Regions from separate parts of the Nocardiopsis sp. TRM 82005 genome, predicted to be linked through region 1. Evidence: predicted binding sites of a transcription regulator. Region 1 holds the regulator's gene; the other holds the start of a gene.
The links. Region 1 encodes HrcA, which represses chaperone genes, less so after heat shock. Its sites were predicted from a motif close to TTGGCACTCTCNNNNNGAGAGTGCCAA; they were not measured.
Positions count from the first base shown of each region.

Region 2: the regulator HrcA is predicted to act here: its motif matches at 2,092-2,118, upstream of groL (chaperonin GroEL).

Region 1 is NZ_JBWDTQ010000009.1:75,124-79,538, reverse strand. It holds gene AC0T5L_RS06485 (DUF3097 domain-containing protein) at 283-1,158, opposite strand; gene hrcA (heat-inducible transcriptional repressor HrcA) at 1,339-2,352, shown strand; gene dnaJ (molecular chaperone DnaJ) at 2,357-3,502, shown strand; gene AC0T5L_RS06470 (16S rRNA (uracil(1498)-N(3))-methyltransferase) at 3,499-4,236, shown strand; gene AC0T5L_RS06465 (hypothetical protein) at 4,340-4,415, opposite strand, start outside.
Region 2 is NZ_JBWDTQ010000005.1:91,166-95,580, forward strand. It holds partial or broken gene AC0T5L_RS02890 (ABC transporter ATP-binding protein) at 1-125, shown strand, start outside; gene groL (chaperonin GroEL) at 296-1,927, opposite strand; gene AC0T5L_RS02900 (ABC transporter permease) at 2,280-3,059, opposite strand; gene AC0T5L_RS02905 (ATP-binding cassette domain-containing protein) at 3,095-4,066, opposite strand; gene AC0T5L_RS02910 (PadR family transcriptional regulator) at 4,222-4,415, opposite strand, start outside.

The DNA.
Region 1 (4,415 bases):
GGCTGCTGGGGCTGGTCGGGGGCGCCGGGCGGGGCGAAGCCGGGCTGCTGCTGGCCGTAGCCGGGCTGCTGCCCCTGTTCCTGCTGCCCGTTGTCCGGCTGCTGCCCCTGGTGGGGGTCCTCCGGGTACGGGGGATTCGTCGGGGTCTCGCTCATGCTCTTCCTTGGCTCCGCTGATGGGGTGGCGGTTCTCGTACTACCGGGCTGTACCGACGACCGCGCAGGGCCGGAGGCGGGGGACCCGCGGTGTCAGCGGCGCCGACACCTCGATCGGGGCAGAATCCTAGGTCCTGCCGCCGTTTCCTTCGTGTGGCGCTTCCTGGGGTTCGTCCTGGTGCGGCCCGGTGACGAAGTCGATCAGCTCCTCCACCCGGCCGAGCAGGGATGGCTCCAGATCAGCATAGGTACGGACCGAGCCCAGGATCCGGCGCCACGCCTCACCCGTCTCCATCCGCCACCCCAGGGCCCGCACGACCCCCTCCTTCCAAGGGAGGCCGCGCGGCACCTCGGGCCAGCCAGCGATACCCACGGCCCGCGGACGCACCGCCTGCCACACGTCGACGTGGGGATGGCCGACCACCAGCACGTGCTCGCCGCACACCCGCTCGGCGATCCGGGTCTCCTTGGATCCCGGGACCAGGTGATCCACCAGGACTCCCAGGCGCCTGCCGGGTCCGGGGGAGAAGTCCGCCACGATCGAGGGCAGGTCGTCGATTCCCTCCAGGAACTCCACGGCCACCCCCTCGACGCGCAGGTCGTGGCCCCAGACCTTCTCCACCAGTTCGGCGTCGTGGACGCCCTCCACGTAGATCCGGCTCTCCCGGGCCGTGCGCGCCCGCGCGTCGGGCACGGCCACCGACCCGGAGGCGCTGCGCAGCGGCCCCCGCGGGGTCGCTGCGGGGCGCACGAGCGTGACCGGTTCGCCGTCGACCAGGAACGCGGCCGGAGCGAGGTCGAACACTCGTCGTCGGCCGTGCCGGTCCTCCAGGGTCACGGTCGCCTTGTCCCAGGCCACCACGGCTCCGCAGAACGTCTCGTCGGCGTCCTCCACGACCAGGTCGCGGGCCAGGGACACCTCGCGCACGACTCTCTTCCTCGGTCTGCGCCAGTCCCCTGCGAGCACGTCACGGCCGTAACGGCTGGTTCCCTTGGTTGCCACGGTCGTGCAGTCTACTGGTGCGGGGCCCGGCCGCTTCGGCGCTGTTGGCGCGCGCCGCCGATCCGCCGGGGAGAAAGGAAGGGGCCGTTCCCCGGCGTTACTACCCACGGGTAGCCAGTCGGGTTTGCGGCTGGGCATAGAATTAGCACTAAGGACCATGGAGTGCCAGGAGGTGGCGAGTTGCTGGACGAGCGCAAGCTCGCGGTCCTGCGTGCCGTCGTTGAGGACTTCGTCAACACCAACGAGCCCGTGGGATCCAAGGCCCTAGCCGACCGGCGCAGGCTCGGTGTCTCCCCGGCGACGATCCGCAACGACATGGTCGCCCTGGAGGAAGACGGTTACATCACCCAGCCGCACACCAGTGCGGGGCGGGTACCCACGGACAAGGGGTACCGGCTCTTCGTCGACCGGCTCTCCTCGGTCAAACCGCTCTCAACCGCGGAGCGGCGCGCCATCGAGTCCTTTCTCACAGGTGCCGTGGACCTGGACGAGATCGTCGCCCGCACGGTGCGGCTCCTCGCCCAGCTCACCCGTCAGGTCGCGATCGTCCAGTACCCCTCGCTGACCCGCTCGTCGGTCCAGCACGTGGAGCTGATCCCCCTCGGGGGACAGCGGGTCATGATGGTCGTGATCACCAACACGGGCCGTGTCGAACAGCGTGTCATCGACGGTCTGGGCATGATCAAGGAAACCACCGTCAACGACCTGCGCGGCATGCTCAACCGGGCTATCGCCGGGCTTCACCTCGGCGACGTGCCCGACGCGGTGGAGGACCTGCCTTCCCAGGTCCCGCCCGAACACCGCCATATGGCGGTTTCGGTCCTCTCCGTCCTACTGGAGAGCCTTGTCGAACGGCATGAGGAGAAGCTCGTCCTCGCCGGGACGGCCAACCTCGCCGCCGTCGACTTCACCGCCAGCCTGCGGGGCGTCCTGGAGGCACTGGAAGAGAACATGGTTCTCATCCGTTTGTTGGGAGAGGCGAAGGACCCGTCGATGCTCACGGTGCGCATCGGCGCGGAGAACTTCCACGAGGGCCTACGGTCCACCTCCGTCGTCTCGGCCGACTACGGTGTGGGAAACCAGTCGCTCGCCAAGATCGGCGTGGTGGGACCCACCCGGATGGACTACCCGGGAACGATGGGAGCAGTACGCGCCGTGGCTCGGTACATCGGACAGATTTTGGCAGGACAGTAACTCAGTGGCCAGAGACTATTACCAGGTTCTCGGGGTGCGTCGGGACGCGTCCAAGGACGAGATCAAGAAGGCCTATCGGAGGCTCGCCCGCGAGCTGCACCCGGATATCAACCCGGACCCCGCTACACAGGAGCGCTTCAAGGAGGTGACCCAGGCCTACGAGGTCCTCTCCGACGAGAGCAAGCGTCGGATGTTCGACATGGGACAGGACCCGTACGCCCCCGGTGGCGGCGGCGGTGCCGGCGGAGGCTTCGGCGGCGCGGGCGGATTCGCCTTCGACGACATCATGAACGCCTTCTTCGGCGGCGGCCAGCCCGGCGGGCGCGGCCCCCGGGAGAGGGTCCGCCGCGGACGCAGCATCAAGATCCGCGTCGAGCTGGACCTGGCGGAGACCGCGTTCGGGGTCAGCAAGGAGATCACCTTCCCCACCGCGATCCTGTGCGATACCTGCCAGGGCGAGGGGACGGCGGCCGGGTCGCACCGCAACACGTGTGACATGTGCCACGGACAGGGGGAGGTCTCCCAGGTCACCAGGTCCTTCCTGGGGCAGGTCATGACCTCCCGTCCCTGCCCGCAGTGCTCAGGCCAGGGGTCGATCATCACCAACCCCTGTGGCGACTGCGCGGGCGAGGGCCGTGTACGCGAGAAGGTCACCCGGACCGTCAAGATCCCCGCGGGCGTCGACGACGGCACCCGCATCCAGCTCGCCGGTGAGGGCGAGGTCGGTCCCAACGGAGGCCCGCGCGGCGACATCATCCTGGAGATCGTCCAGCGCCCGCACTCCACCTTCGAGCGTCGCGGCGACGACCTGCACTGCACGGTGACCGTTCCCATGACGGCTGCCGCGCTGGGCGCGTCGTTCTCCTTCGACACCCTCGACGGGACCGAGAACATCGACCTGCGCCCGGGCACCAACTCCGGGCACGTCATCACCCTCCCCAGCAAGGGGATCAACCACCTCGACGGCGGTGGCCGGGGCGACCTGCGCATCCGCGTCGACGTGGAGACCCCGGGCAAGCTGGACGAGGAGCAGGAGGCGCTGCTGCGCAAGTTCGCCGAACTGCGTGGTGAGGACCAGAACCCGGGTCGCTTCAGCCCCGGGCACGGTGGCTTCTTCTCCAAGATTCGTGACGCCTTCGGCACCAAGTGACGCCGCCGGTCTTCCTGGTCGCGACCGCGGACCTCGCGGCCGACCAGGTGGCGGTGGGCGGCGCTGAGGGCCACCACGCCGCCGTGGTGCGGCGTATACGGGAGGGCGAGGCCGTCGACCTGTCCGACGGCCGGGGCCTGGTCGCCCGCTGCACGGTGACCGCCGTGGCCAAGGACCACATCGTCTGCGCGGTGGTGGAGCGCCGGGAGGAACCGGCGCCCCGCCCCCGCCTGACCGTGGTCCAGGCGCTGCCCAAGGGCGACCGGGGCGAGCTGGCCGTGGAGATGATGACCGAGGCCGGGGCCGATGCGGTCGTGCCCTGGGCGGCGGAGCGCTGCGTCACCCGCTGGAAGGGTGCCCGAGCGGACAAGTCGCTGGCCAAGTGGCGTGCCACCGCACGCGAGGCGGCCAAGCAGGCCCGGCGCGGACGGCTGCCCGAGGTCGCCGACCTCGCGGACCTCTCCACGGTGGCCGGCCTGCTGGCCGCCGCCGAGTTGGGGGTCGTGCTGCACGAGGGCGGGGACAGCCGCCTGTCCGAGCTGGAACCGCCCAGCGGCGACGGCCCGGGAGTCGTCCTCGTGGTCGGCCCCGAGGGCGGTTTCTCCGACGCCGAACTCGAAGCGTTCGCCGGAGCGGGCGCGGTCCGGGCACTGCTGGGACCGAGCGTGCTACGCACGTCCACGGCCGGGGTCGCCGCGCTCTCGGTGCTCCAGGCGCGCACCGGACGCTGGTAGGGGCTGCTTCCCGAGTCCTACGACACGGGCCCCGTGGACGTCAGAGGCGGCCCCCGGACCCTCAACGGGGTCCGGGGGTCGCCTCTGACGCGTGTGAGGGGGCTCAGCCCCCGGTTTCCGACTTACCGCTGGTGTCGCTGTCGGTGGTGTCGGAGCTGTCGTCGTCGCTGCCGGTGTCC
Region 2 (4,415 bases), on a different contig from region 1:
ACGACGCGGACCGGATCGCGGTGGTGGAGGACGGCCGGATCAGCGAACTGGGCGACCACGACGCACTGCTCGCCCACGGAGGCTCCTACGCCGGCCTGTGGCGCGCCTGGCACGGCCAGGACTGACACGCGCGAGGGCCGGGCGCGTCACCGCGAACGGCCGGCGGGCCACTGGCCAGGGCCCGGAAACAGCTGAACCGGGCGGCTCCGAGGAGCCGCCCGGTCGTCGCGGGCGAGGTCGCGTATCCGGACCTCGAACACCTGCGGGCCCGAGGGCCCGAGGCCGCACGGACCTGCTAGAAGTCCATGCCGCCCATGCCACCGGTCGGGTCGCCGGCGGGAGCGGCGGCCTTCTCCGGCTTCTCGGCGATGACGGCCTCGGTGGTCAGGAACAGACCAGCGATGGAAGCCGCGTTCTGCAGAGCGGAGCGGGTGACCTTGGTCGGGTCGATGACGCCGTCCTTGAACAGGTCGGTGTACTCGCCGGTGGCGGCGTTCAGGCCGAACCCGGGCTCCAGGTTCTTGACCCTCTCCGCCACGACGCCGCCCTCAAGGCCGGCGTTGACCGCGATCTGCTTGAGCGGCTCGGCGATGGCGCGACGGACGATGTCGGCGCCGATGGCCTCGTCGCCCTCCGTCTCCAGCTTCTCGAACGCCGGGACACTGGCCTGGAGCAGCGCGACACCGCCACCGGGCAGGATGCCCTCCTCGACCGCGGCCTTGGCGTTGCGGACGGCGTCCTCGATGCGGTGCTTGCGCTCCTTGAGCTCCACCTCGGTCGCGGCACCGGCCTTGATGACGGCCACGCCGCCGGCCAGGCGCGCCAGGCGCTCCTGGAGCTTCTCGCGGTCGTAGTCGGAGTCGGTGCGCTCGATCTCGTTGCGGATCTCGTTCACGCGGCCGGCGATCGAGGTGGCGTCACCGGAACCGTCCACGATGGTGGTCTCGTCCTTGGTGACGACGACCTTGCGGGCGCGGCCGAGCATGTCCAGCTCGGTGCTCTCCAGCTTGAGGCCGACCTCCTCGGTGATGACCTGGCCGCCGGTCAGCACGGCGATGTCGCCGAGCTGGGCCTTGCGGCGGTCACCGAAGCCCGGAGCCTTGACGGCGACGGACTTGAAGGTGCCGCGGATCTTGTTGACGACCAGCGTCTGGAGGGCGCCGCCCTCCAGGTCCTCGGCGATGACCATCAGCGGACGGCCGGCCTGGAGGACCTTCTCGACGACCGGCAGGAACTCGTTGTTGTTCGAGATCTTGGAGTTGACGATGAGGATGTAGGGGTCCTCGAGGACCGTCTCCATGCGCTCGAGGTCGGTGGCGAAGTAGGGCGAGATGTAGCCCTTGTCGAAGCGCATACCCTCGGCGAGCTCGAGCTCCAGCCCGAAGGTCTGGCCCTCCTCGACGGTGATGACGCCTTCCTTGCCGACCTTGTCCATGGCCTCGGCGATGGTCTCGCCGATCTGGGCGTCGCCGGCGGAGATCGAGGCGGTGGAGGCGATCTGCTCCTTCGTCTCGATGTCCTGGGAGATGTTGCCGAGCTCCTCGTTGATGCGAGCCACGGCGGTCTCGATGCCGCGCTTGAGACCGACCGGGTTGGCCCCGGCGGCGACGTTGCGCAGACCCTCGCGGACGAGCGCCTGGGCGAGCACGGTGGCGGTGGTGGTGCCGTCACCCGCGACGTCGTCGGTCTTCTTGGCGACCTCCTTGACCAGCTCGGCCCCGATCTTCTCCCAGGGGTCCTCGAGCTCGATCTCCTTGGCGATGGAGACACCGTCGTTGGTGATGGTGGGGGCGCCCCACTTCTTCTCCAGAACGACGTTGCGGCCCTTGGGGCCGAGCGTGACCTTGACGGCGTCGGCGAGCTGGTTCATGCCGCGCTCAAGGCCGCGACGGGCCTCCTCGTCGAACGCGATCAGTTTGGATGCCATTGAGTTCTTGTCCTCCCGTAACCGGGCTGATACGCGATGGGACGAGGCATGCGCCCGCGACGGACGACCGTGGAACTCCCGACAACCCTGCTGACGGGTACCGCGGTCTCGCAGCCTCGCTCCGATTAGCACTCAGTGAAGGCGAGTGCTAACCAGAACCAGTTTTAGCACTCGCCCACTGAGAGTGCAAACGATGTGGTCACGATTTCTCTCGGCCACAACCCAGTACTTACCTGCGATGACACCACATAGAACGCAGGTTTTCCGCGCTCAGCGGACAGCTCCGTGAAGGATCCGGCGCGGGACCGCCGGGCTCCCGACGGCGGTCCGCGCCGCGCCGCGCCCCGCCGAGTCAGGAGCTGAGACGGCGCATCGCCCGCGAGCCCACCGCCAGCGCCGCGGCGGCCAGCACGACCGCCACGCCCCAGCCGATCCCGACCGACGCGCCCCAGTCACCGGCGAACAGCGCCCGTTCGGCGTCCACCACGTACGCCACCGGGTTGGCACGCGAGAGCGCGTACAGCCACGACGGCGCCAGCTCCATCGGCAGCAGCACGCCGGACAGCAGCATCAGCGGCATGATCACCGTTTGCAGCACCGGCGCGAACACGTGCGCGTGTTTGACCGCCATGGCCGTCAGGTACGACAGCGTGGCCAGGCCGGCCCCCAGGACCGCGAGCAGAAGCAGCCCCACGACCGCGCCCGCCACGGAGACGCGGAGCCCGAACGGGACCACGAGCACGATGATGAGCACCATCTGCGCCAGCAGGGTCGCCACGTCCCGCAGCACACGGCCGAGCAGCAGCGACACCCGGCTCACCGGGGTGGCCAGCAGTCGCTCGTGCGCTCCGGAGGCCATCTCCGGCAGCAGTCCGAAACCGGAGAACCCGGCCGTGAACAGGGCCAGCATGACCAGTAGGCCGGGGACGAACCACTGCCACGGATTCTCTCCCTCGGCGCCGGTCAGCCCCGTCAGCAGGGGCGCGAACAGCACCAGGTACAGCACCGGCTGCAGCATCCCGAAGCACAGCATCAGCGGCCGGTGCAGGAGCGGACGCATCTGTCGGGCGAAGACGGTCGCGGTGTCGCGCAGCGGGCCCGACCCCCGTCCGGCCCGGCCCTCCCCCTCCACGGACCCTTCCGCCTCCTCTGTCCTCTCGCGCACGCTCACGCCTTCTCCTCCCGCAGGCTGCGGCCGGTCAGGGTCAGGAACACGTCGTCCAGGGTGGGCCGCTGCACCCGGACCGTGAGCAGGGGGACCCCGGACGCGTCCAGCTCGCGCAACAACTCGGGCAGCACCGCGTCGCCGCGCTCCACGCGCAGGCGTACCTCGGGGTCGCGCCCCGTCTCCGTGACGACCTCCGCGTCCCCGGCGGACGACATCCGCCCGGCGATCCCGGCACCGGTACGCGCGTGCTCCTCGTCCGGCACGGTGAAGGTGACCAGGTCCCCGGAGACCCTGCCCTTGAGTTCGCTGGCGGTGCCGTCGGCGATGACCCCGCCGTGGTCGATGACCACGACCCGCTCGGCCATGTCGTCGGCCTCGTCCAGGTAGTGGGTGGTGAGCACGACCGTGGTCCCGAGCCGCTCGCGCAGACCGGTGATGTGCTCCCACAGGTTGGCGCGACTGTGCGGGTCGAGCCCGGTGGAGGGCTCGTCCAGGAACAGGAGCCCGGGTTCGTGGATGAGCCCCATCGCGATGTCGAGCCGTCGGCGCTGGCCGCCGGAGAGCTTGGTGACCTCGCGCCCCGCGGCGGCGCCCAACTCCAGCAGGTCGATCAGCTCGGCCGAGCGGCGGCGCGCGGTACGCCGGTCGAGTCCGTACAGCAGTCCCTGCGTGTACAGCTCCTCCCCTGCCCGCTGGTCGTCCCCGGCACCGTGTCCCTGACCGACGAATCCGATCCCCCGGCGCACCTTCGCGGGCTCGGACCGGACGTCGTGCCCGGCGACCACGGCCGTGCCCGAGGTGGGCTCCAGCAGCGTCGTGAGCATGCGCAGCGTGGTGGTCTTCCCCGCACCGTTGGGCCCGAGCAGGGCGACGAGCTCGCCCTCGGCGATGTCGATGTCAACGCCGCGGACGGCCTCGACGACCTCTTTGCCGACCCGGAAGTTCCGAGTCAGTCCACGCGTGTGGATCATCCAGCCCTCTCCCTGTCCAAAATTGGTCACCCTGCGTATGCGAGTATGCACGACGGAAACCGGTTATTCAAATTTGAATAAGAGCTCGTACCACCGCCCGGACCGCACCCGCCGCACCCGCCGCGCCCAGCGGGCCCGGACGGTTCCGTCGGCCCTCAGCCGGCGGCGGCTCCGGGGCGGGGCGGCAGGCCGAAGGCGTCGGGGCTCTCGTCGGCCATGGTGTACTTCCCGGCTCTCAGGGAGACGATGAGCTCACGCGTCCACTGGACGTCGGCCCCGACCGTTCCCCTCCACAGGCCGAACAGCTCCCGCACGTGCTCGGGCTCGCCCCATTCCTCGGGGAGGGCGA